2 regions of the Virgibacillus sp. FSP13 genome follow, and region 2 is predicted to be linked to the other one. Evidence: a T-box and tRNA genes for the amino acid it is inferred to sense, from the RefSeq annotation. Region 2 holds a T-box; the other holds one or more tRNA genes.
The links. The T-box of region 2 lies ahead of pheS (phenylalanine--tRNA ligase subunit alpha). A T-box ahead of a tRNA ligase gene usually reads a tRNA of that ligase, here a tRNA-Phe.
Positions count from the first base shown of each region.

Region 1 (11,693 bases), on a different contig from region 2:
AAGTGCACCATTATTAACAACTAACCATGCCCATCCAGATCCGAAACGACCTTTTGCAGCTGTTTCAAATTCTTCCTTAAACTTATCAAGGCTACCAAATGTACCATTTATTTTGTCAGCTAATTCACCTGATGGTTCGCCACCACCATTTGGTGATAATACTTTCCAGAATAAGCTATGGTTCGCATGGCCACCACCATTATTACGTACAGCAGTGCGAATATTTTCAGGTACAGCATCTAGGTTGCTTACAAGATCTTCTAGTGATTTATCTTGAAGATCAGCTTGTCCTTCAAGTGCACCATTAAGTTTTGTAACATAAGTATTATGATGCTTCGTATGATGGATGTTCATTGTTTCCTTATCAATTGTTGGTTCTAAAGCATCGTATGCATAAGGTAATTCTGGTAATTCAAATTTAGCCATTACTAAACGTCCTCCTTCATAATTATGTTAAAAAAGGATAGAATATTCACCCTTTTAATGCAAGATTATCAAAGCTTTATCGTACATGCAAATTATATGCATATTTTTACAATACAATCGTGATAATCAACTTGATCACATATTAAATAATACCCGATTGAAAAAAAATAAAACATCCGAATGAAAAACTTTGATCTCCTTGTTGCTTCGATCATTGGAAAACCTATGTATATTTTAACTCAACTTTCGCACCAATAAAATAATATCAAACAGTTAGCTGGGGCAAACTTGGAACGTTTCTAATAATTGCCTTGATAACCTTGGTAAACATAAAGACTGTTTTCTAAAAGATTGGGACTGCGATTATTCGCCCCTTTGAAAGCATTTGTTGTTTTATATAAAAAATGCGAGGTAACTAAGAAATTGCTCCCTCGCCGTTCCGGAAATACACTGGTATTGCATTTACTACCATTGACTGTAGTAGTACGTGTCCTACCAAGCCACATTCTATCGCTTCACTAGTCCGGGTGAGTGGAGGGTGGTGACTCCTCGAAAAAGAAAAGCACTTTTTCTTCGTGCGATGTATCGCTGACGAAGCCTTCCTTGTCCTGCGGGAACAGCACGTGTCCGAAGACCCCGGAGTGGTTTTCTCGAGGCAGGTTAAATACGCGACGTCCTGTCGCAACACCTGCACTAGCACGTCCTGTGCGTCGAAGGCTGAGGCCGTGCCCGCGGAAAGCATCCACCCGGAACGATCCCGGACGGCAGGAAATGCGCGTACTTATAGAAAAAGAGCCCAGCAGTCGCAGTTTGTTTAAATGCGATTGATCCAAAGTCAACTTAAGCAGTGAATCTTCATCCTTCCTCATTTTATCAAGGCCTATTTGTCCATTTGAAGCTGCAAAAGTTGAGTTTTAACTAATAAAAGCGATTATTGGTTCTTTTAACCAGTTTATCCTATAATGGAATGATAATGAATGCAAAACAAAAACCTGCTAAGATGGTCTACTATAGCATGGAAATTGAATAGGAAAAAGCCTTAGACCAACTTTTTCCCTATAAATATATAAAGAGGAGTTTTTACCGTGTTAATAAAAAATGCTGGTACGCTCAGCCAGAAATATTTCCAATCCTACTTTCAATTAACGATGAATTCTCAACATTGTAATGCTGACCAAGCTAAGAAAATTATCTTTGACCGTTTTTTTGATGGTAATACAAAAAAACTTGGTGTCACTTCATACCAAAATTTCATAAATGCGTATAAACAGAGTAAAAAACCACACCTAGAATTTCGGATGAATAATCATAACATTTGAGTGTTAAGTTGTTGTATTTTAAGCAGAGAATATAACTATTTGCTAAAATTTATAAATAAAAAAACAAGCATCAAGTAGCTTGTTAGTAATATTATTAATTATAAAATGGTGGCTCCGGACGGAATCGAACCGCCGACACACGGATTTTCAGTCCGTTGCTCTACCGACTGAGCTACAAAGCCATATGATTTTTTAAATATTATATTATCCTCGTATTTCATCTCTGGCATTAAAATATGTATGGAGGAGGTAGAGGGATTCGAACCCCCGCGCGGTTTGACCCGCCTGTCGGTTTTCAAGACCGATCCCTTCAGCCAGACTTGGGTATACCTCCGTAAGCTTTTTATGGTGGACCCTGCAGGATTCGAACCTGCGACCGATCGGTTATGAGCCGATAGCTCTAACCAACTGAGCTAAGGGTCCTAAAATTTATGGGGCGACCGGTGGGGATCGAACCCACGGATGCCGGAGCCACAATCCGGTGCGTTAACCACTTCGCCACGACCGCCATTTAGGCTTTTTGTTTTATAACTATAGTAGCGGCGGAGGGGATCGAACCCCCGACCTCACGGGTATGAACCGTACGCTCTCGCCAGCTGAGCTACACCGCCATATGGCTCCACAGGTAGGATTCGAACCTACGACCGATCGGTTAACAGCCGATAGCTCTACCACTGAGCTACTGTGGAATTATCTAATATAGTATTTCATTGTAGAACAATCCAACAAGGATGTGTTCGTCATGTTGCAAGTTTCATCAGGAGGTAAACACTCCCTCGCATGACCTACTTTGAAGTAATTCAAGGATGTTACGGTCAAGCTACTGTGGAATTATCTAACAAATCCCTGTCGTTTTTTATCAGCGACGAATAATAATTTACCATATCCGACAGAATCTGTCAATCATTCGATCAAAACTTTTTTCAAAATATCTTATGTAACTCGTTGTTACTTTTAACGGAAACAACAATAAATACTATAGCATTTTCATTTATAGTTTTCAATACAAATCTTAAAAATTTTTATTTGGCAGGGATATTCCCTGCCAAACTTCGCTACGATTCACCAAGAACCTCTTCCGCAATATTCACAGCATGATCGCCGATTCGTTCTAAATTACTAATAATATCAACAAACACAATACCTGCCGATCCATTACACAAACCTTCATTCATGCGAATAATGTGCTTTTTGCGATACTTTCGTTCCATTTTATCGATTTGATCTTCTTTTTGCGCAACAGCTAACGCTTCTTGCCGATCCATTTGATCAAGTGCTTTAACAGCTTGCTTAACCGTTAAAATCGTTAAATCAAACATATTGTTCAGATCTTCTTTGGCTTGATCCGTTAACTCGACTTTATTTGAAATCTTATAATCAATTAATTCTATAATATTCTCGAAATGATCGCCAATCCGTTCAATATCACGTACTGAATCCATTAATGCAGTATGCTTGGCACTTTCTAGTTCTGATAACGAACCAGATGATACTTCCACAAGATAATCGGTAATTTTGCGATCCAAATTATTCAATGCACCTTCCACTTGCATCGCCATTTCCGAATGTTTTTGCTGTTGTGTAAACAAGTACTGATTCGTTTCTTCTAACCCGATACAAGCATACTCTCCCATGCGAATAACCTCTGCCTTTGCCTGTTCAAGCGCGAGTGCAGATGATTGCTGAATAAATATAGGATCTAAGTGCTTTGGTTTATATTCAATTGTAACGTCCTCACCAGGAATTATTTTCGTCACAATCCACGCTAATCCAGCAATAAATGGAAATTGAAGTACCGTATTGGCAATGTTAAAACTACCATGTGCGAAAGCTAATGTCATTTCCGGATTCAAATGAAACTGTCCTTGTAAATAATAAACAAAGTGAGTAAATAAATCCAATCCAACAATAAATATTGCTGCACCTACTAAATTAAAAATCACGTGTGTAAAAGCTGCACGTTTAGCCGCGACACTTGCACCAATCGATGCTAATATCGCTGTAATTGTTGTTCCAATATTGTCACCAAAAAGGACAGGTATTGCTGCTTGTAAATCGATTGCTCCTTCTGAAAACAATCCCTGCAAAATTCCAATCGTCGCACTCGAACTCTGAACGATAACCGTAAACAATGTTCCAATAATGACGCCAAGTACTGGATTTGAACTCATTTCTACCGTCAGTTCATGAAATGACTCCAGTCCTCTCAATGGTGACATACCACTGCTCATCAATTCGAGTCCAAAAAATAAAGCGCCAAAGCCAAAGATAGTTTGTCCGATCGAATTAACTTTCTGATTTTTGAAGAAGAATAAGAGGAAACATCCAACTGCAATAATTGGTAATGCATATTCACCTAAATCAATACCGATAATAAATGCTGTAACAGTTGTTCCAATATTTGCACCCATAATGACACCGATAGCTTGTCTCAGTGTCATAAAACCTGCATTTACAAGCCCAACGGTTAGTACGGTTGTGCCTGAACTACTTTGAATAAGTATCGTTACAATCATACCCGCAAGTACACCTAGAAAAGGATTACTTGTCGTTTTATCAAGAATATCTCGCAACCGTTCACCCGCAGTTTTTTGTAATCCTTCTCCCATAAATTTTATTCCGAGCAGGAAAATACCCAAACCGCCAAAAAACTCAAAAAGAAGTGTTTGTAAATCGATACCCAATGGTTTTACCGCCCCTTCACATTGTTGAATTATGTCATACCTTTTTCATTATTAGCCACGCCCTCACGTTTTGTAAATACTTATTCTACATTCTTAACAATAAATTTACATTCTATTTTCTACAATGGCACTTCCCAAGAGAGCGTAAAAAAAATAATTCTCTTGAATCTTGATGATTCAAAGAGAATTATCATTTAGTTCGTTATTATTTCGACTAGTATTCGTGTGCCATCTACTTCTACAACACGCACGGTACTGCCTCTAGGAATCCATTGTCCATTAGATATTGCACTATAGTTCTTGTTGTTAATCCGTACCGTCCCAACTGGGCGCAAATCGTTTAACGTTATCCCTTGTTGGTTTAGTAAATTTTCATATTCCTCATTCATCGTGTTATAGCCAGCTTCCTTTGTTAACCGGTCCCTCAATGTGATTTTTGTCCACATGTCACGATGTTTAAACACCTTTAGAAATAGCAGAGAAGAAAACCCACCCACAAGAACACCGATTACAGCATACAAACCGACAGATAAACTTGGTGCCGCCAACGCGACAGATGTTAACATGCTCGCAAGTCCTAACGTAGCAAGTGTACCATCATTTAATAACTTCCCATCAATGATGATAAGTAATAATCCGATAAAATAAATAATAAGCATAATAATAAACAAGCTTGTGTCCAAATAGGCCGAAAAATAAACAACGATAAATCCAATTCCAAGTATCCCAAAGAAACCACGCATGTTAACCAAAATTTCACCAATCAAAAATAAAGTTCCTAGTCCAGTTATAACAAATCCAATCCAATCGGAAGAAAAAATATCCATAAATCCCCCTCCTCCCTATTACTTTTATATACGTTTTATGCTCGCTGTTTGTTTCACAAAAGGAGAAATGAATATGAACTTTTTTAAAAAAAGCGGAATTTATTTATTCATTATATTAATAATAGTGAGTATTTATACTGATTTGACTAATGGTTCACTACTACCGTCAAACAACAATACCATACCAGAAAAACAAACAGAATCAACTAACACTAGGAAATTTGAGATCATGAAGGTAAAAGTGCGGGCAGGTGATACCGTACTATCGATTGTCGAAGAAATTAACGATTCACTTCCGGCGTTTGATATTAACCAGATCTTTGAAGATTTCCAATTAATTAATCATACAGACCCACATAAACTGATTATTGGAGGTTATTACTATTTCCCTATATATCCATAAAAAAGAGACTGACAACTCATTGCCAGCCTCTTTTTGTTATACAAATGGTAATATAAACAGTGAAATGATAATCGAAACAGCACCAGCGATTATAGCTGTATTTCCTAACGTATTTGCACCGCGACTTCTTGCGATAAAGCCGACAATGATCCCTGCTCCACCAAGAATTATTGGTAGCCAAAAGAAGGATACAACCGATAATGCCAACGCGATCCAGCCATACATACTGTTTACATTGGTATCATCATCGTCTTCTATTCTTGATGGTGTATCAAGATCATCTGCTGTCATTTCAGCTGCTGTTTCCTCATCGTTTTTTCTTGTAGGGTTAAATGACGATGGATCTTGACCCGTTAAATTTGTACCCACCAAATCATTATCATCTTGTCGTTCTCCAAGGTCTTCTGAAGATTTATTCGAGTAACGCTCAAAGTCATCCATAAACAATACCTCTCTTTCTTGTATTGAGGTGCATCTATAGTTTATGGATTCTGCCTAAATCTAATGGTGTTACTTTATGGAAAAGCAAGTCACTTTTTCTGAGCTGGTTCATATCATAAATAAGCAATAAATTTTAAGGAGGCATGATCATGTCCAGATTTATCAAAGATCTGATAGCCAATAAAATAACTCAATTATCCCCAGAAGAATTATTGCATTATAGTCAACAATATGGTTTTTCAATTACCAATACACAAGCTAAAGCAATTACAACATATCTAAAAACGCACACCATTGACCCGTTTCATGCTGACGGGAGAGCCAAAATGCTTCAAGAATTAGCACGTATAACCGATCTAAAGACTGCCAAGAAAGCTCAGAAATTATTTAATGAAATAATCAAGTCGCATGGTTTGGAGTCATTATTTTATTAATGCCAAAAGGAATAGCGTTTACCAGCACTATTCCTTTCATATTATAGAGGATGTTCAAAAAGTCCGGTGAAAATGACACATCGAATTTCTTCGTTGGCTTGTTTTTCCGTTCCGGTACTCAAAACTACACCGCCTCGAACTTCTCGGTCCTTTTCATCCTCCTTTTTGAACACGCACTTTTATTGATTTCTAATTTTTTCTTTTAGATTTTCATCAAATTTTTCCGCTTTTATCATCTCAATTTCAAATTTATATGGCGGTTTTTTATTTTTCTTATCTTCCCCAACGTATGGCGTCTCCAATATTTTCGGTAGATCCGTTAACTGTGGATGATGAATCACATAGCGAAGTGCCTCAAATCCAATATGGCCAAATCCTATGTTTTCATGACGGTCCTTATGTGCTCCAATTTCATTTTTACTATCATTCACATGTATAACCTTCAGACGATCTAAACCAATAATTTTATCAAAATCATTTAATACACCATCAAAATCATTGACAATATCATAGCCCGCATCATGGATATGGCACGTATCTAAACAAACAGATAATTTCTCATTATGTGTGACCCCATCAAAGATTTTTGCTAACTCATCAAACGTACGACCGATTTCCGTGCCTTTTCCTGCCATCGTTTCCAGCGCTATTTGGACATGTTGTTCCTTATCAAGTACCTCATTTAAGCCTTCAATTATTTTTTCAATTCCAGCTTCTGCACCCGCACCTACATGGGCACCAGGGTGAAGAACAATTTGCTTAGCCCCAATCGCCTCTGTACGTGCGATTTCACTTCGCAAAAAGTTAACACCTAATTCAAATGTTGCTGGTTTTGTCGTATTGCCTATATTGATAATATAGGGGGCGTGCACAATCAGATCGACAATTCCATTTTCTTTCATATGAGCTATTCCTGCTTCAATATTAAGCTCCTCAATCGGTTTTCTTCTCGTGTTTTGTGGAGCACCGGTATAAATCATGAAGGCATTTTCTCCATATGAAACTGCTTCTTCACTCGAACCTAATAACATTTTTTTCCCGCTCATTGAAACATGTGAACCTATTTTTAACACGTGACACCTCTCCTGCCCTGAATTATTTTTTACGTTTTGTATGTTGGTTTTTGGTTAACTGGCGTTTAATCTGTTGTTGTTGCTTTTTCATTTTTTTCTTATAACCTGGTTTTACTTTTTTCGTTTTTCGTACCTTTTTCCAGGCTTCCTTTTCAGCGTTTGTTTCGGTTTTTGTACGAAGATTGCGTTCATTCCACGCCTTCACTTCTTGCCAGTCACCATTTTTTATCGTGTAAAATGTAAATGCAAGTCCTTTGTATTCTAATTTTTCAATCAGCTTAAGATCCTGGTCGTCATATAAGCTAATCGCGGTACCTTCCATTCCTGCTCTAGCTGTCCGTCCAACACGATGGATATAAAAATCTTCCTCTTTGGGCAACTGTGCGTTAATCACATGACTAACACCTTTAATATCAATCCCTCTTGAAGCTAAGTCGGTTGCCACAATATATTGATACCGGAGATTTTGAATATCCTTTAACACCCGTTTCCGTTCTCGTGGCGACAATCCCCCATGAATTAATCCCACATCCAATCCTTTTTGTTGCAAGGACGCCGATAGTTCATTCGCTAATTCTTTGCCGTTCGTAAAAATAATAGCTAAAAACGGTTGGATTGTTTTGGTTATATCAAAAATAATCTCAGCTGCAGTCCGGTGTTTCAATGGAATTAGCCGGTGTTCCATTGTTTCTGGTGATAACCCGTCATCTATTTTCACATGTAATGGATTTTCCAAATACTTTTTGAAAAAATGTTCCAACCGCTGTGGGATCGTTGCCGAGAATACTAGTAATTGGATATCTTGTTTACAGCGTACCAATAATTGATCGACATCATGAATAAATCCTAAATCCAACATCAGATCCGCTTCATCAATGACAAAGGAATTGGCCGAATAAAGTGAAATGGCGTCTTCCTTTACCAAATCCAAAATTCTTCCAGGTGTACCAACAACAATATGGGGAGGTTGCTTCAACTTCTCCATCATTTTTTGTTTATCTGTACCACCAACTAATAACTTTGCGAACCATTGATTGTCTTTATCGGCATAATGGATTATTTTTTTTACCTCTTCATGTATTTGCATAGCAAGTTCTCTTGTCGGTGCGGTAATGACAAATTGCACTTCACGTTTATTTACATCAATTTGGTTAAATAACGGTAATAAATAGGCATGTGTTTTGCCTGAACCTGTATGTGACTGTCCGATGACACTTTTTCCGTTTAAGGCAGCCGGTATCACCTGTTGTTGAATTTCTGTCGGTTGATAAAATTGTAGACGTTCTACTACTTCAAGTAAAACAGGATGGAATGCAAACTTACTAAAATGATTATTTTCCATAAATGTACTCCTTCTTCAATTAACGATCTAATGTTTAAGATAGACTTTATCTCTATTATAGAGTACTTTCTTAAATAAAGCGAAATGGTTCAGTATTTGCTTTTGACGTAATAACCTTGATACTTTGTTGGTTAAGTTGTTGTTCTAAATGGTGCTTAACACTTTGTTTCATCACTTTTTCAATATGATGTCCAGGATCAATAACAGAAAGTCCCATTTGCCAAGCATCCTGTGCTGCATGAAATGTCATATCGCCTGTTATATAAGCATCTGCACCTTTGGCTTTAGCAGCATGAATATATTTTTCACCACTTCCACCTAAGACCGCAACTTTGCTAATTGTCGATGTTAAATCGCCAGTTACCCGCAAATCAGGTACATCCAATACTGTTTTTAGGTGTTCGCATAATTCAGTTAAACCCATGCTTTTCGTTAACCAGCCGATTCGACCAATTCCATAAGTTTCTCCTTTGTTTTCCAATGGATAAATGTCATAGGCTGGTTCTTCATACGGATGCGCGTGAAGGACAGCTTTTACAACGTTATCTATTCTTTGTTCTGGTACTATTGTTTCAATTTTTATTTCATCAACTTTCGCGATTTCATTTTTCGTACCAATAAAGGGGGTTGTCCCTTCCAGTGGTTTAAATGTGCCCTGGCCTTCTGTTTGGAATGTACAATGACTATAATTACCAATATGACCAGCCCCACCCTCATGAAGTGCTTGCTGTACTTTTTCCATCTGTGGGTGCGGAACGTAGACACTGAATTTCACTAATTTGTCTGTATTTGATCCAAGTAGCACCTTACGCTCATTAATACCTATCACATCACATAACATATCATTAACGCCACCATTTGCAGCATCAAGATTTGTATGTGCAGCATATACAGTTATATCATGCTGGATAAGTTTTTGAATGATTCGCCCTTGAACGGAATTTGTATTTAACTGTTTGATTGGTTTAAACAATAACGGATGATGAGCAATAATTAAATCAACATTTTTATCGATCGCTTCATCCACAACAGATTCCAGCACATCTAACGTTATCATAATTTTATTTACTTGTTTATCATATGTTCCAACTTGCAAACCGACATTGTCCCAATCATACGCCAAACGTTTTGGAGCCCACTGCTCAAGGATAGAAAATATAGTAGCATTAGTTACCATTATTCAAAACCTCCTTTATCCATCCTAATTCCCGTTCGAATTGTGTGATCTTTTCTTCATCTCGAGTTGTTGCTTGTTTCATTTGGTTAATCACCCGAATTAATTTTCCCAGTTCATATTGCCACTTACGATAGAAAGTTGACGTTTGTTTTGCTAATAAAAAAGGGCCAAATAACAATTCTTTTTCTGTCCAATTATTCAATGGGGAATCATTATGACGTTTTGCTGCGTTAATGATTTCATAAAAATGACCATTCTCTTCAACTAGTTCTTCATCTGTAAGTCGAAAATTATGCGCCGTCAACCATTTCCGAACACCTTTTGCATCTACATTTGGTTGAGCGATGATATGCTCCACATTATCAAGCTTGTTCTTTCCGTTTTCTAAAATGGATTGAATTAGTGATCCGCCCATTCCAGCAATCACAACCTGCTCCACCTCATCTTTTTCAATCACTTGCAATCCATCACCTAGACGCACATCAATTTTGTCGGAAAGTTGATACGCCTGTACCGTTGTTTTAGCACTATTAAACGGTCCTACATTTACCTCACCGGCAATTGCTTTTGCTGCACTATCTTTTAGGCATACATAACATGGTAAATAAGCATGGTCCGATCCTATATCTGCAAAATTAGCACCTCTAGGTAAAAATAATGCTACTTTTTTTAATCGATTTGAAAGATTTATTTTTTGCGACATCTTACTCTCCTCTTATAGCGCTTGTCCAAAAAAAAGAGGAAAAAAAGGACCAATTAGTTTCGATGAGTCATTTTTACCGGAATTTTTGAACAACCTCTTCTATGATAAAAGAAAGCCTTCTGCATTGATCAGAAAGCTTTCCTTGTAGTCTATATTCTTAATCTTTGTTTATTTCTTTTCTGAAAGCCATTTAGCTAATGCTTCTGCTTGTGGATCTTCTACTAGACCAGCTGGCATTTGACCACGGCCATTCATAATTGTGTTTTTAATTTCATCCTCGGAAAGTCTGCCGCCAACTTCCTGTAAGTTTGGCCCCATTCCACCGGATAGATCAGCACCATGACAGCTAGCACAAGTATTTTCAAAAATGGCTTCAGGATCGTCTGTTGCACCCTCTTCTCCGCCATTATCAGCTTGTTCGCTTGTATCTCCGCCTTCTTCAGCCTTTTGAATAGCTTCACGTTGGTCGATACCAGCAACAGAAAGAATGATTACCATAGCTATCCCTAAAACGGCGATAAGTGCAAACGGAATGATGTTTTTCTTCATTCGTATTTCCTCCTTATGTATACCCTTATTCAATTTTGTCAAAAAAAGACTATCCTTATTTTACTTGAAAACCAATTTAGTTTAAAGAGAAATGATGTGAAAACTTATAGAACTATTATTACTACTGTTAACACAATCCCAACAACACCTGCAATATTAATATATTTCATCTGGTTTTTCAGCCCCAATAAAAGCCAACCAAAAAACTGCGCGATTATCAAACCATTTGTCAAACCTTGATGATGGACATATAAGTTACTTAAAAAAACAGTTGTCAAAAGCAGCAACAATAGAAATACAACCAATGACAGACGA
Region 1 is NZ_JBSVKG010000008.1:33,986-45,678, reverse strand. Features, by position in the region: gene sodA (superoxide dismutase SodA) at 1-426, opposite strand, end outside; gene ACW2QC_RS08990 (hypothetical protein) at 1,512-1,745, shown strand; tRNA gene ACW2QC_RS08985 (tRNA-Phe) at 1,852-1,927, opposite strand; tRNA gene ACW2QC_RS08980 (tRNA-Ser) at 1,987-2,079, opposite strand; tRNA gene ACW2QC_RS08975 (tRNA-Ile) at 2,092-2,168, opposite strand; tRNA gene ACW2QC_RS08970 (tRNA-His) at 2,178-2,253, opposite strand; tRNA gene ACW2QC_RS08965 (tRNA-Met) at 2,283-2,356, opposite strand; tRNA gene ACW2QC_RS08960 (tRNA-Asn) at 2,360-2,434, opposite strand; gene ACW2QC_RS08955 (Na/Pi cotransporter family protein) at 2,801-4,429, opposite strand; gene ACW2QC_RS08950 (NfeD family protein) at 4,624-5,256, opposite strand; gene ACW2QC_RS08945 (hypothetical protein) at 5,330-5,659, shown strand; gene ACW2QC_RS08940 (hypothetical protein) at 5,696-6,100, opposite strand; gene ACW2QC_RS08935 (DUF2624 family protein) at 6,250-6,534, shown strand; gene ACW2QC_RS08930 (deoxyribonuclease IV) at 6,714-7,607, opposite strand; gene ACW2QC_RS08925 (DEAD/DEAH box helicase) at 7,630-8,949, opposite strand; gene ACW2QC_RS08920 (Nif3-like dinuclear metal center hexameric protein) at 9,020-10,126, opposite strand; gene ACW2QC_RS08915 (tRNA (adenine(22)-N(1))-methyltransferase) at 10,116-10,829, opposite strand; gene cccA (cytochrome c550) at 10,998-11,378, opposite strand; gene ACW2QC_RS08905 (hypothetical protein) at 11,483-11,693, opposite strand, start outside.
Region 1: it encodes a tRNA-Phe, which carries the amino acid that the T-box ahead of pheS (phenylalanine--tRNA ligase subunit alpha) is inferred to sense. The anticodon was not compared.

Region 2 (11,693 bases):
TCAAAGGCATGTAATGGTTGACCATATTCAAGCAATACATAATTCGTGATATCAACTACATTATTGATCGGTCGGATCCCTGCTGCCATTAAATAATTGCGCATCCAGATTGGTGATGATTGAATTTGCACGTCTTTCACGATAAACGCTCCATAGAAGGGATTCAATTCCTTATCTTCTACTTTAACCGAAACATAATCATCAGCATGTTCGTCTGCTTGATTAACTTTTTCTTCCGGCAAATGAATTGGCTTATCCAAAATGGCCGCTACTTCATAAGCAACTCCTAACATGCTTAGACAATCTGCCCTGTTAGGTGTCAGTCCTAAATCTAAAATAGCATCATCAAGATTTAAAAGTGGTGTAACATCCTGACCGATTTCTAGATGATTTTGGAAAACAAATATTCCATCTGCCACATCTTTAGGAACGTACTTCTCCTGAATTCCCAGTTCTTGTAATGAACAAATCATGCCATTCGATTCAATGCCACGCAATTTTACTTTTTTAATTTTGAAATTCCCAGGCAAAACCGCTCCAGGCTTTGCAACTGCTACCTTTTGTCCTTGTTGAATATTTGGTGCACCACAAATAATTTGCAGCAATTCGTCTTCACCTACATCAACTTGACAGAGATTTAACTTATCTGCGTTTGGATGTTTAGCACATTCTTTCACATACCCAACAACTACATCCTTGCTTTGTTCAGCGACATATTCAATGCCTTCCACTTCAATACCGCTTTTCGTTATTTTCTCTGCAAGTTCTTCCGGTGTATTATTTTCGATATCTACATAATTTTTCAACCAATTTAATGAAACTAACACAGCTTTATACCTCCCTATGCATTATGATATTGTTTTAAGAATCGTTTGTCGTTCGTGTAAAATTGACGGATATCATCAATTCCATATTTCAGCATTGCAATTCGTTCCGGTCCCATACCGAACGCGAAACCAGTGTATACGTTTGGATCATATCCTGCCATTTCCAGCACATTTGGATGAACCATACCAGCACCTAAAATTTCAATCCATCCAGTGCCTTTACAAACGGAACATCCCGCACCATGACAAACTTTACAGGAAATATCCATTTCTACAGATGGTTCCGTAAACGGGAAAAAGCTTGGACGTAGGCGAATTTCTCTATCTTCCCCAAACATTTTTTTAGCAAAAACATCTAAAATCCCCTTTAGATCACTCATCCGTACATCTTTATCAACATATAGTCCTTCAATTTGGGTAAATTGATGGGAGTGTGTTGCATCATCCGTATCGCGTCGATAAACCTTACCTGGACATATCATTTTAACCGATTTTTTTCCTTCATATGCCCGCATTGTTCGTGCCTGCACCGGTGACGTATGGGTTCTTAATAATAATTCGTTTGTGATATAAAATGTGTCTTGCATATCGCGAGCAGGATGATCTTTTGGTAAATTTAATGCTTCAAAGTTAAAATAATCCGTCTCTACTTCCGGACCTTCCCTTACTTCAAATCCCATACCAATAAATAAATCTTCAATTTCCTCAATGAGGTTGGTTAATAAATGTGGACCGCCAACTTGAACAGGACGACCTGGCAATGTCACATCAATTGTTTCTTTTTCTAGTTGTTGTTCTAGGGCTTGTTGTTCAAGTGTCTCACTTTTTTGTTCAATTGCCTCCGTGATTGATTCACGAACACGGTTGGCAATTTCCCCTACCACCGGACGTTCTTCCTTGGATAGTTTACCCATACCTTTTAAGATCCCTGTAATCGATCCTTTTTTCCCTAAATAAGCAACACGAATGGCTTGAAGTTCCTTGCTGTCACTCGTGTCAGCAATACGTGCTAGTGCTTCTGTTTGTAACGCCTCTAATTGTTCCTTCATTGAACAAACCTCCTTTTTAATAGCAAAAACAAAAAAGCCTTCATCCACAAAAAGGGACGAGGCTTTAAATTCGCGGTACCACCCTTGTTGACACAATACTGCTGTGTCCAACTTAAGCTTGATAACGGATAAGATCCGGTACACCTTTACTTGAGAACAAGGTCCAAGTGTCAGCTCCAGAGTGAAACATTAACAAGTAAACAGTAGAAATGCTTTCAGTCCTAGACATTTCCTCCCTAAAACCGTTTTTCTCTTGTTAACAGGCTCTTTCATAGCATCATTTACAAATTTCTTTTATTATAGATAAAATTTATGGATGTTGCAATGATTAACCCTTAATATAATACATCAATATTCCCGCTGCAACACTAGCGTTTAAGGATTCCGCCTTTCCATAGATCGGGATTTTAACACAAATATCTGCCAATCCCAGCACATCTTCATGAATACCTGATCCTTCATTCCCAATGATTAATGCCGTTTTCTTACTAGGTTTTATTTCTAAATAAGAAGATGAATTAGTTAAAGCAGATGCCCAAACCGTGAAACCATCCTTTTTTAATTGGGAAATTTTCGTTAAAAGGTTCGCCTGAAAAATGGGAATATGAAATAACGACCCTTGTGTAGAACGAACCACTTTATCATTATACATATCAACTGTATTATCACCTAATATAACAGCATCAAACCCTGCCGCATCTGCAGTTCGGATCATTGTTCCCAAATTTCCTGGATCCTGTATAGCATCTAGAATCAACACTTGTTCAAACATTTCTTGATTGTAATTTTTCATTTTTACTACCGCTGCAATTCCTTGTGGTGTTTTCGTGTTTGAAATATGGTTGAAAACAAGCGAACTTACAATAACAATAGGATATCCCTCTGCAAACTCAGGCACATCTATCCCCTCTTGCAGAATGATTTCCTTTATCTCCCAGTCACTTGAATGTACTTCTTCTACCAAATGAAAACCTTCAATTAAAAATGTTTTTAATTGAATTCGATCTTTTTTCTTTTTCAATTTATTCCAAAGTTTGACTTTATCATTTTGCACCGACGTTATCATTCCATCGCATCCTTCATTTATTGTATGTTAATCATACATATTTCACCATAAATCGGTCAAACTATCCATAATCCTATATGAAATAAAGGGGTGAAATGATTGGATTTAAATTTACGGAAAGCTATATTAACGAATATCGCTAAAAATGATCAAGAGCAATTAGAAGCCACAATCGTTGATGCCATTCAGAATGGCGAAGAAAAAATGCTTCCTGGTTTAGGTGTTCTTTTTGAATTAATCTGGAAACATTCGGACCAACAAGAAAAACAGGAAATGGTTGATGCTTTGGAACAAGGTGTTAAAAACGCAACCACTACTGGTTAATATGGTGTTTATACAATGGTAGATGCACAATCAAGCATCTATCATTTTTTTATCAAAATAAATAATTAGTCCTGCAAATATCCTTCGCAATCTAAAATCCCTCAAAAATTATCGGCTACCTTAAACTTAGTTTCCAATAAATTACTAAATAGTAGACATAAAGAATTAGCTTATCATTTTTAACCCAAAACAAAACACCACCTTAAGACCTAGTTAGTTTTTATAAAAACATGGAACAATTTGACCAATTTTTTCAGGAATGATATATAATTATTCATACATTATTGTTATAGGCTAAGTACTTAATAATAAAATAGTAAGAGGGTAAAGAAAGCGAGGGGGAGTTTGTACATGGATGAAACGTACAATTCAGAGGAAGCAAAGAAAGGATTTTCCAAAAAGATTATTGCAATAATCGTTGCAGCATTACTAGTAGTTGGTGGCGGTGTGACCGCTTACGTATTAATCACTGGTTCTGACAAAGCACAATACTTTACAGCTGAGAAAAACACAATCGAATTTATGAAAGAAAGAATCAATGAACGATATCAGTCAGAATTTGATTGGCGAAAACAAACAGAAGAAAATCCAACCGAAGCAGCAGTCGAATTATCAGCTAATTATAACGACCCAACTAGCGGAGGTTATGGGATGATGAATCCACAGGAAATCATTAATAATTCTTCGCTTACGCTGACAACACAAACAGACTTGCAAGAAAATAAAGTTGCGGCTGATATTCAAGCGAACTTAGGTGAAATGGAAATTGGTGATATTAACCTTTTCCTTGATGCAGATAAGGTAATGCTCGGTCTTCCTTTTCTTCAAGAAACACTACAATTAAAGGATAGAGATCTGGGTAAGTTACTACATGAAGCAGACCCAACATTCCCGAAAGACGAAACAATTGACTTTAATTCCTTTTTTGAAATGGCAAAAGGCTTACCAGAAGACGATCAGGAGTATTTAACCGAGGAATATATCACAACCATTTATGATGAAATTCCTGACGAAGCATTTGATTCATCAGATGAAACAGTAAAGGTTGACAAGGAAAGTTTTGATACGAAGAAGATTACCCTACATCTTTCAGAGCAAAAGGTAAAAGATATCCTCTCAACAACCTTGAAAAAAGCAAAAGACGATAAACGGTTAAAAAAGATTATCACAGAGCAAATGGAAATACAACAATTCGGTTTAAGCTCAGAATTTGCTGGCGTGGACATTGATCAAGAAATCAAAAACTTTGAAAAAGGACTTGATGAAGCAATCAAAGGATTAAAAGACGCCCATATTCCTAAAGGATTAACATCAATTATTTGGGTTAAAAATGATTTGATTGTAAAAAGAGATTTCACTATCGGTGCTGGTCCAAATAAGGATGACATTGGTACCCTGACAATTACAGGTACACATTTATTAAACGATGAAACGCAAAAATTCGACTATGAGTTTACGGCGGGAGATGCAACGAATAAGGAATCCATGACCTTAACCGGTGATTTATCATGGAAAAATAATAAAGCTGACGATACTATTAAACTAGTAGCAGGTAATACAGAAATAAGTTATGATGGAACCGAGACATTAAAGGACGGTAAACGCGACTATGAACGCGTATTTTCCATAAATAGCCCAGACTCTGGAACAGGTAGCTTAAATTGGTCTGGTGTGGCAACATATGATAATGATAAAATGAACTCAGAAAACACGTTTTCAGTTGAAGCTCCAGGTATAACACAAGATATGTTCAGCCTACATGTAGCAAAAGATGCAAAAACGATTAAAAAAGTTGAAGCACCTGATGATTCTAGCGTGAAAGACCTTGGCAGTATGTCTGTAAATGAGATCATGCAATATTTTGAATCTGACGTAATGCCACAATACCAGCAATGGCTTATGGGTATTTTAGGGGCTGGTGGCGGTCTCAACGGACTTTAAGTTTTAACAAGGAAGTGGCACCATGCTGTTTATAAATCATCTATTTTTGTTTATGAAACATGACTTTAAAATACTACGGAGGAAGTGGCCATCACTTCCTCTTCTTTTGCTTTTTCCTATTGTTGTTATAACGCTATGTGCTATCATGATTGCTTCTTTTATTGACCAAGATGAAAGAGATCCTATTCAAATAGGATTAGTCGATTTGGATCAATCCAAAGAAACGCAGTTGGTTGTAAAATTAATTGAAGAATCCTCTCAGTTAGGCAACTATATTTCGATCAATGCACTATCTGAAGAGAAAGCCAACAATGATCTGGAGCAAAATAACCTTAGTGCATACATAACGTTTCCAAAAGAGTTTACTGAACATCTTTATCAAGGTAAATCTGTTACTTTACATATTACTGGAAATCCGAATAAACCAACGGAAAGCTTTGTGATTAAAGAACTCCTTGATAGTGTTTCCCGACATATCCGGGCAGCACAGGCGAATATTTTAACCATTAATTTTTTTGCAAAACAATTACCAATGGGGACTGATGAACGCAATGACATGCTATTTGACCAATTTACAAGTTTTGTCCTTTATACAATTGGCAAAGATAAAATGCTTGATGAAGAAACAGTAACCAACCAAGCAACAAATACGCCATTTCATTATTACGCACTCGCAAGCTGGTTTATCATCATAACCATCTGGTTGATTGCTTTCTATTCATTTCTAACACGTGATGATCACATACGAATAAAACAACGGATGCGTCTATATGGTGTTTCAGCGTTACAACAGCTACTGGCAAAAATCATAACAACGCTTGCTATTACTGCATTTTGTGCAGTTTTTGCTTTATATGCATTCCAGCTTTTTACAGACATTACATTATATAAAGAGGATTACGTTCGAATAGCCATCATTACGCTATTATATAGTTTTATCTTTTTAGAAGGTTTGGCACTGATCGAAACAATAATCCAAACACAGAAGTTGCGGTTACTTGTGCAATCATTGTTCACAGGATTTACATTATTAATTAGTGGAGCCATTATCCCATCATTGTATTTTCCAGCCTATTTACAAGCATACTTGCCATACAGTTTCTCTAACCAAGCTTTCCATTGGTTACAGGAAATTGTCTTAAATGAACGTTTTTATGCAGATTATCTGCCACTTTCGCTTCTAACATTGGCTGGTTTCTTTCTTTTAACGGGTGTGTCATTGTGGAAGGAGCGTGTTAATCAATGAAACCTATTATAGAGACGCGCTTGATCCATTGGAAAAAGCATTGGTTAAGCATTTTATTTTGGCTCTTGATTCCAATTGCTGCAACGATTGGAATCACAATAGTAACCGACGCAATAAAAGATGACAGCAAAGTTCCGGTTGGCATTGTTTTAGAAAATGAAACTGATACGTCATTGGAGTTGCTTCGTGAAATCAAAGCGACTCCATTCATAAGCGTTTTTCAACTTGATGAAGCAAACGCTTTACACCAATTAAAAAAGCATGAATTAGATAGTGTCTTTGTAATTCATGATGATTTTGAACAAAAAATACGAAACAGTAATCGTAATCGTTTACTGACAAGTTATCAGTCTGACCTATCGTTCGCCTATACCCCTGTGAAAGAAATGATACTATCCTATGTGCAACAGGAAACGGGACGATCAAAGGCAGCGTATGTTGTCCAGGAACTCATCGGGCATTACCAGTCAAACAAGCAGTGGACTTGGGATGAAATTGTAACAAAATCCAAAGAAATTCAAGAAGAGGAAAACTTATTAGAGACATCATTTTCCTTTGGTCACACAACCACTGTGCAGACAGATAAAATGCAGACATTTAATCTGTGGGGCTTATGGGCTATTTTCTGTCTGTTAGCGACACTACTATTATTTGATTGGGTGATTACGGAACAGCGTGCAAATGTAATACAACGGTTCGCTTTTACACGTTATTCATGGAAAAACTATCTCGTGGGAAACTTTTTTCTGTATACGCTACTATTTTTCATTACCGATTTGCTTAGTATCAGTCTGTTTTATATATTGTTTCAAGAGCGGGTTTCCTTGTGGAGTTTGTTAAGTTATCGAATTATCTTGAATTTAATAGCTTTTTTACTGGCAAGCCAGTTCAAACACCCATTCATTTATTATACTTTTTCTTTTGCAATAACACTGTTTGTTGCAATTTTTAGTGGAGCAATCTTACCAACCATAGACATAATAGATAAATCGTCATGGATTCATATGCTTAGTCCTATTCAACCTTTTCTGACAGGTGGCATGATGAATCTTTCATCGTTGATCATCATTATACTCGCAATATGGTGGTATGTAAGGAGGGAGAAAACCGATGCTTAATATCGATTCATTATCAATGAAATATGGCAAAAAGCAAATTTTGAACTCTGTTTCATTTTCAGTCAAACCAGGTGAAATTGTTGGGCTTGTTGGAGAGAATGGCGCAGGTAAATCGACGATGTTAAAAATTTTAGCCACCTTGTTAAAGCCAACAGCAGGATCGATCCAGTTAAATAGTGATACATACAAAAGCAGCCGAAAAAAGATCCGAAAGCAAATTGGCTTTGTACCCCAAGATATTGCGTTATGGGAAGAATTTAGTGTGGAAGAGAATATGATCTTTTTTGAACGACTAGCCTGGAAGCATAAAAACAAACAGGAATTGAGACAGCTATGTTTGGACATGAAATTAGAAAAATGGAAAGAACCTGTTAAAGCATTGTCTGGCGGGATGAAACGCAAATTAAACTTGGCAATCAGTTTGATCCACGACCCATTATTATTACTCCTTGATGAACCAACTGTTGGAATCGATTTAAAGTCGCGAAAAGAAATAGGAACCTATTTAAATGATTTGGCCCAAAATAATGGAAAGATAATTATATATACATCCCATGACATGGATGAAATTATCAATTTATGTGACCATGTTTACTGTGTTGGTAATGATCCATTTTATCAGCATGTTTTACAAGAAGCTGGTAAAGAAACGATTAAATTATAATAAAGATATTGCCTTTATCATCGTTTGAGAGTAAACTAAATATAGTTTAAAAGGGGGATTTTCAAGTATGGAAATAAAAGAGTTACAAGCAATGATGCAGTACAAAGCAATGTCGATTTTAACATCAGCTGATCATTCGTTTTCCGTTAACTCCCCTATCGTTGACTTAGCCTTTAATCAAATGTTACAAGAACAGCTAAACAACAATGCGGAATTACATGGTAACGTTGATCGACCAATAAGTAAACCTAATTACCAACAAGTATTGTCATCTGCAACGATGGATCCTTTTTCCGCTATCAATAAGAATCCTGTATCTTCTGCTGATTACGATTCCCATATTGCTGCAGCAGCTAAAAAGTATGGTATTGATCCAAAACTAATTCATTCCATTATCAAAACGGAATCGAACTATAATGCTAATGCCAAAAGTAATGCTGGAGCTCAAGGACTAATGCAATTAATGCCAGAAACTGCCCGAGGGCTTGGTGTTACCAACCCGTACGATCCACGTCAAAATATTGAAGGCGGGACAAAATACATAAGTCAAATGCTTCACCGCTATAATGGCAACACGGAATTAGCTGTTGCAGCTTATAACGCTGGGCCTGGCAATGTTGATAAACATCAAGGGATCCCACCGTTTGGAGAAACGCAGAATTACGTAAAAAAGGTTATGAACTCCTATTTTGCCTAACCGTGGCGGTAAATATAAAAAAGATCGATAGCTATATGATGCTATCGATCTTTTTTATTTAAGCTAAAATTATTTCGTTCACTTTATCTCGATCTAATTTTTTAATTGCTTCCACAATTAACTTAACCGCATTTTCAAAATCATCACGGTGTAAAATTGCTGCGTGCGAATGAATATACCGTGTTGCAATCGTAATCGACAAAGATGGCACACCATTTGCTGTTAAATGGATAGATCCAGAGTCTGTTCCGCCTCCTGCCATTGAAGTAAATTGGTATGGAATATTGTTCTCATCAGCTGTGTTCACGATGAAATCACGAACACCCTTATGGGAAACCATTGATGCATCATATAAAACGATTTGTGGGCCTTCACCAAGCTTGCTGTCTGCATCCTTATCCGAAACCCCTGGCATGTCTCCTGCAATACCAACATCAACACCAAAGCCGATATCCGGGTTTATTTTATGTGCCGCAGTCCGTGCACCACGTAACCCGACTTCCTCTTGAACCGTACCAACACCGTATACAATGTTCGGATGGTCTTGATCTTTTAACTGTTTTAATACTTCGATTGCTATCGCACAACCGATTCTGTTATCCCAAGCCTTGGCCAATAACATTTTTTCATTTTTTAATGGCGTAAATTCAAAGTAAGGTACAATTGAATCGCCAGGACGAACACCGAAATCCATTGCTTCCTCTTTGCTCGCTGCGCCAATATCGATAAACATATCTTTGATTTCTACAGGTTTTTTCCTAACTTCTGCCGACAAAATATGCGGAGGCTTTGAACCAATAATTCCAGTTACATCGCCTTTACCTGACATAATTGTTACACGTTGAGCAAGCATTACTTGACTCCACCAGCCACCAGTTGTCTGAAAATATATGTAACCATTGTCATCAATTCGGGTTACCATAAAACCAACCTCATCCAAATGACCAGCAACCATTATTTTAGGTCCATTTTCATTGCCTGCTTTTTTTGCAATAAGACTTCCTAGATTATCTGTGTAAACTTCATCAGCAAATGGTTTAATGTAACCTTCCATCACATCTCTAACTTCTTTTTCATTTCCTGGAATTCCTCTAGCATCGGTTAGGTCTTTTAGCATCGTTAATGTTTCATCTAATTTTGCCATATATATGAGATCCTCCCTTTTTAATATACTGTTATTATAACTTTATTTTGAAAAATAACAAAATATTTTTGCTCTAATACCCTTGATCCTGTCGTTCATAATTAACTTCATTTTTCTTTAAATAGGCCATATACACTGATTTCTCGTCAAATCCGATTACTTGGCTGAGCTGTAAATAACACTCAAACATATTTCGATAATTCGCTTGTGATGGATCTTGTTTAAATAAAACGCATGCTTCAAATACCTGATTAAACTGCTCCGTTTCCTTATTTAAAATTTGTCTTAAAGCACGTGGCTCATATTGATAACCGTTGTCTATCCCTAATGATAAAATAAAATGGAGACCATCCACATATTCAGCTAAAATAACGTCTTCTTCACTTTTTGATTTCGTACTCCAAAATTTAAAGCAGCGAGTTTCATTCGCTAGTTCACCAATTTCAACAAAAAGTGCAAGCATTTTTTCTTGGAATAAATCCTTTCCTATTACATTTTGGTTTGTTTCGATATAAAAATCTAATTGTTTTTGCATGGTAAATAATTTTTGCCAATCCATGGTAGTATTGCCCCTTTACACTATTTTCTACGATTGTAACACGAAATTTATGGAATTAGTGAAACCTGCATGAATTCTAATACGTACAAGATGATAACGAAGAGAGGGAGACGGGTAAAAATGATTGTACTACTGTTTCGGATATTGATTCTTATCGCACTAGCCTTTCTTGCATACACGGTTTTTCACTACTTTCAAAATCCAATGCGTAAATTAAGGATCGCTAAGGACAATATGACTTTTTTTATACTTGATGAGGAACAAAATAGCAAAAAGAATTTGCAATTTGTTTATAAGGGCTGTTTATTCGAGGGTGAAAAATATTTGGGGGCTACAGAACAATCATTTGAGGTTGTTGATATTCATATATCTACACCTGAACCAATCGAATTGCGGGGATTAACTCGTGATGATTTATATTTCTTAGAAAAAGAATTATTAATTCGCTATCCATATGCCCAAATCGAATGGAAACATCCGATTAATAAGTTACTTATAACCCCTGTAGACTAAGGAATGCCCTTAAGGCTGGCTTTAACCCATAAAAAAATGCTCACTTGATGTGAGCATTTTTTTATGTGCTTACTTGAAAAAAGTCCTGCCACTTAATAATAATTTCCTTTTTTCTTAGTAAATAAATAAGTGGTAATAGCGCAACTAAAAATATGGAGATATATAAAGGGGATAGACTTGATATCCATTGACCGATAGAAGTATAAACAAATGCTAATGGAATATTTGATAGTAATGAGGATTTTGCATAATCTTTAAAGCCCTCTGTGATTTGAATAAGACATAGTGATAGAAGATGAAAGTGTATAAATGGTACAAGCCTTAGCACAGCAATTTGTGAAGTTGTAAAATCTGAATGCCTCCCGATTATTTTCTGTTTCATGTTCGTAAGTCTGTTAAATGTTTTAGGCATCCGACGAATGATTCCATAGAAAATGACGCTTGATAAGGTAATCCCAATGAGCGAATATAAGGTACCAGCTACAGCTCCGAATAAAACGCCCCCAGAAACACAGATAAATACAACAGGAAGAAAAAATAATGGA
Region 2 is NZ_JBSVKG010000009.1:66,440-78,132, reverse strand. Features, by position in the region: gene pheT (phenylalanine--tRNA ligase subunit beta) at 1-827, opposite strand, end outside; gene pheS (phenylalanine--tRNA ligase subunit alpha) at 842-1,876, opposite strand; T-box leader at 1,926-2,158, opposite strand; gene ACW2QC_RS10105 (TrmH family RNA methyltransferase) at 2,205-2,942, opposite strand; gene sspI (small acid-soluble spore protein SspI) at 3,042-3,266, shown strand; gene ACW2QC_RS10095 (hypothetical protein) at 3,618-5,207, shown strand; gene ACW2QC_RS10090 (ABC transporter permease) at 5,230-6,453, shown strand; gene ACW2QC_RS10085 (ABC transporter permease) at 6,450-7,571, shown strand; gene ACW2QC_RS10080 (ABC transporter ATP-binding protein) at 7,564-8,235, shown strand; gene ACW2QC_RS10075 (lytic transglycosylase domain-containing protein) at 8,303-8,932, shown strand; gene ACW2QC_RS10070 (M42 family metallopeptidase) at 8,991-10,076, opposite strand; gene ACW2QC_RS10065 (dUTP diphosphatase) at 10,150-10,635, opposite strand; gene ACW2QC_RS10060 (sigma-w pathway protein ysdB) at 10,756-11,148, shown strand; gene ACW2QC_RS10055 (TVP38/TMEM64 family protein) at 11,210-11,693, opposite strand, start outside.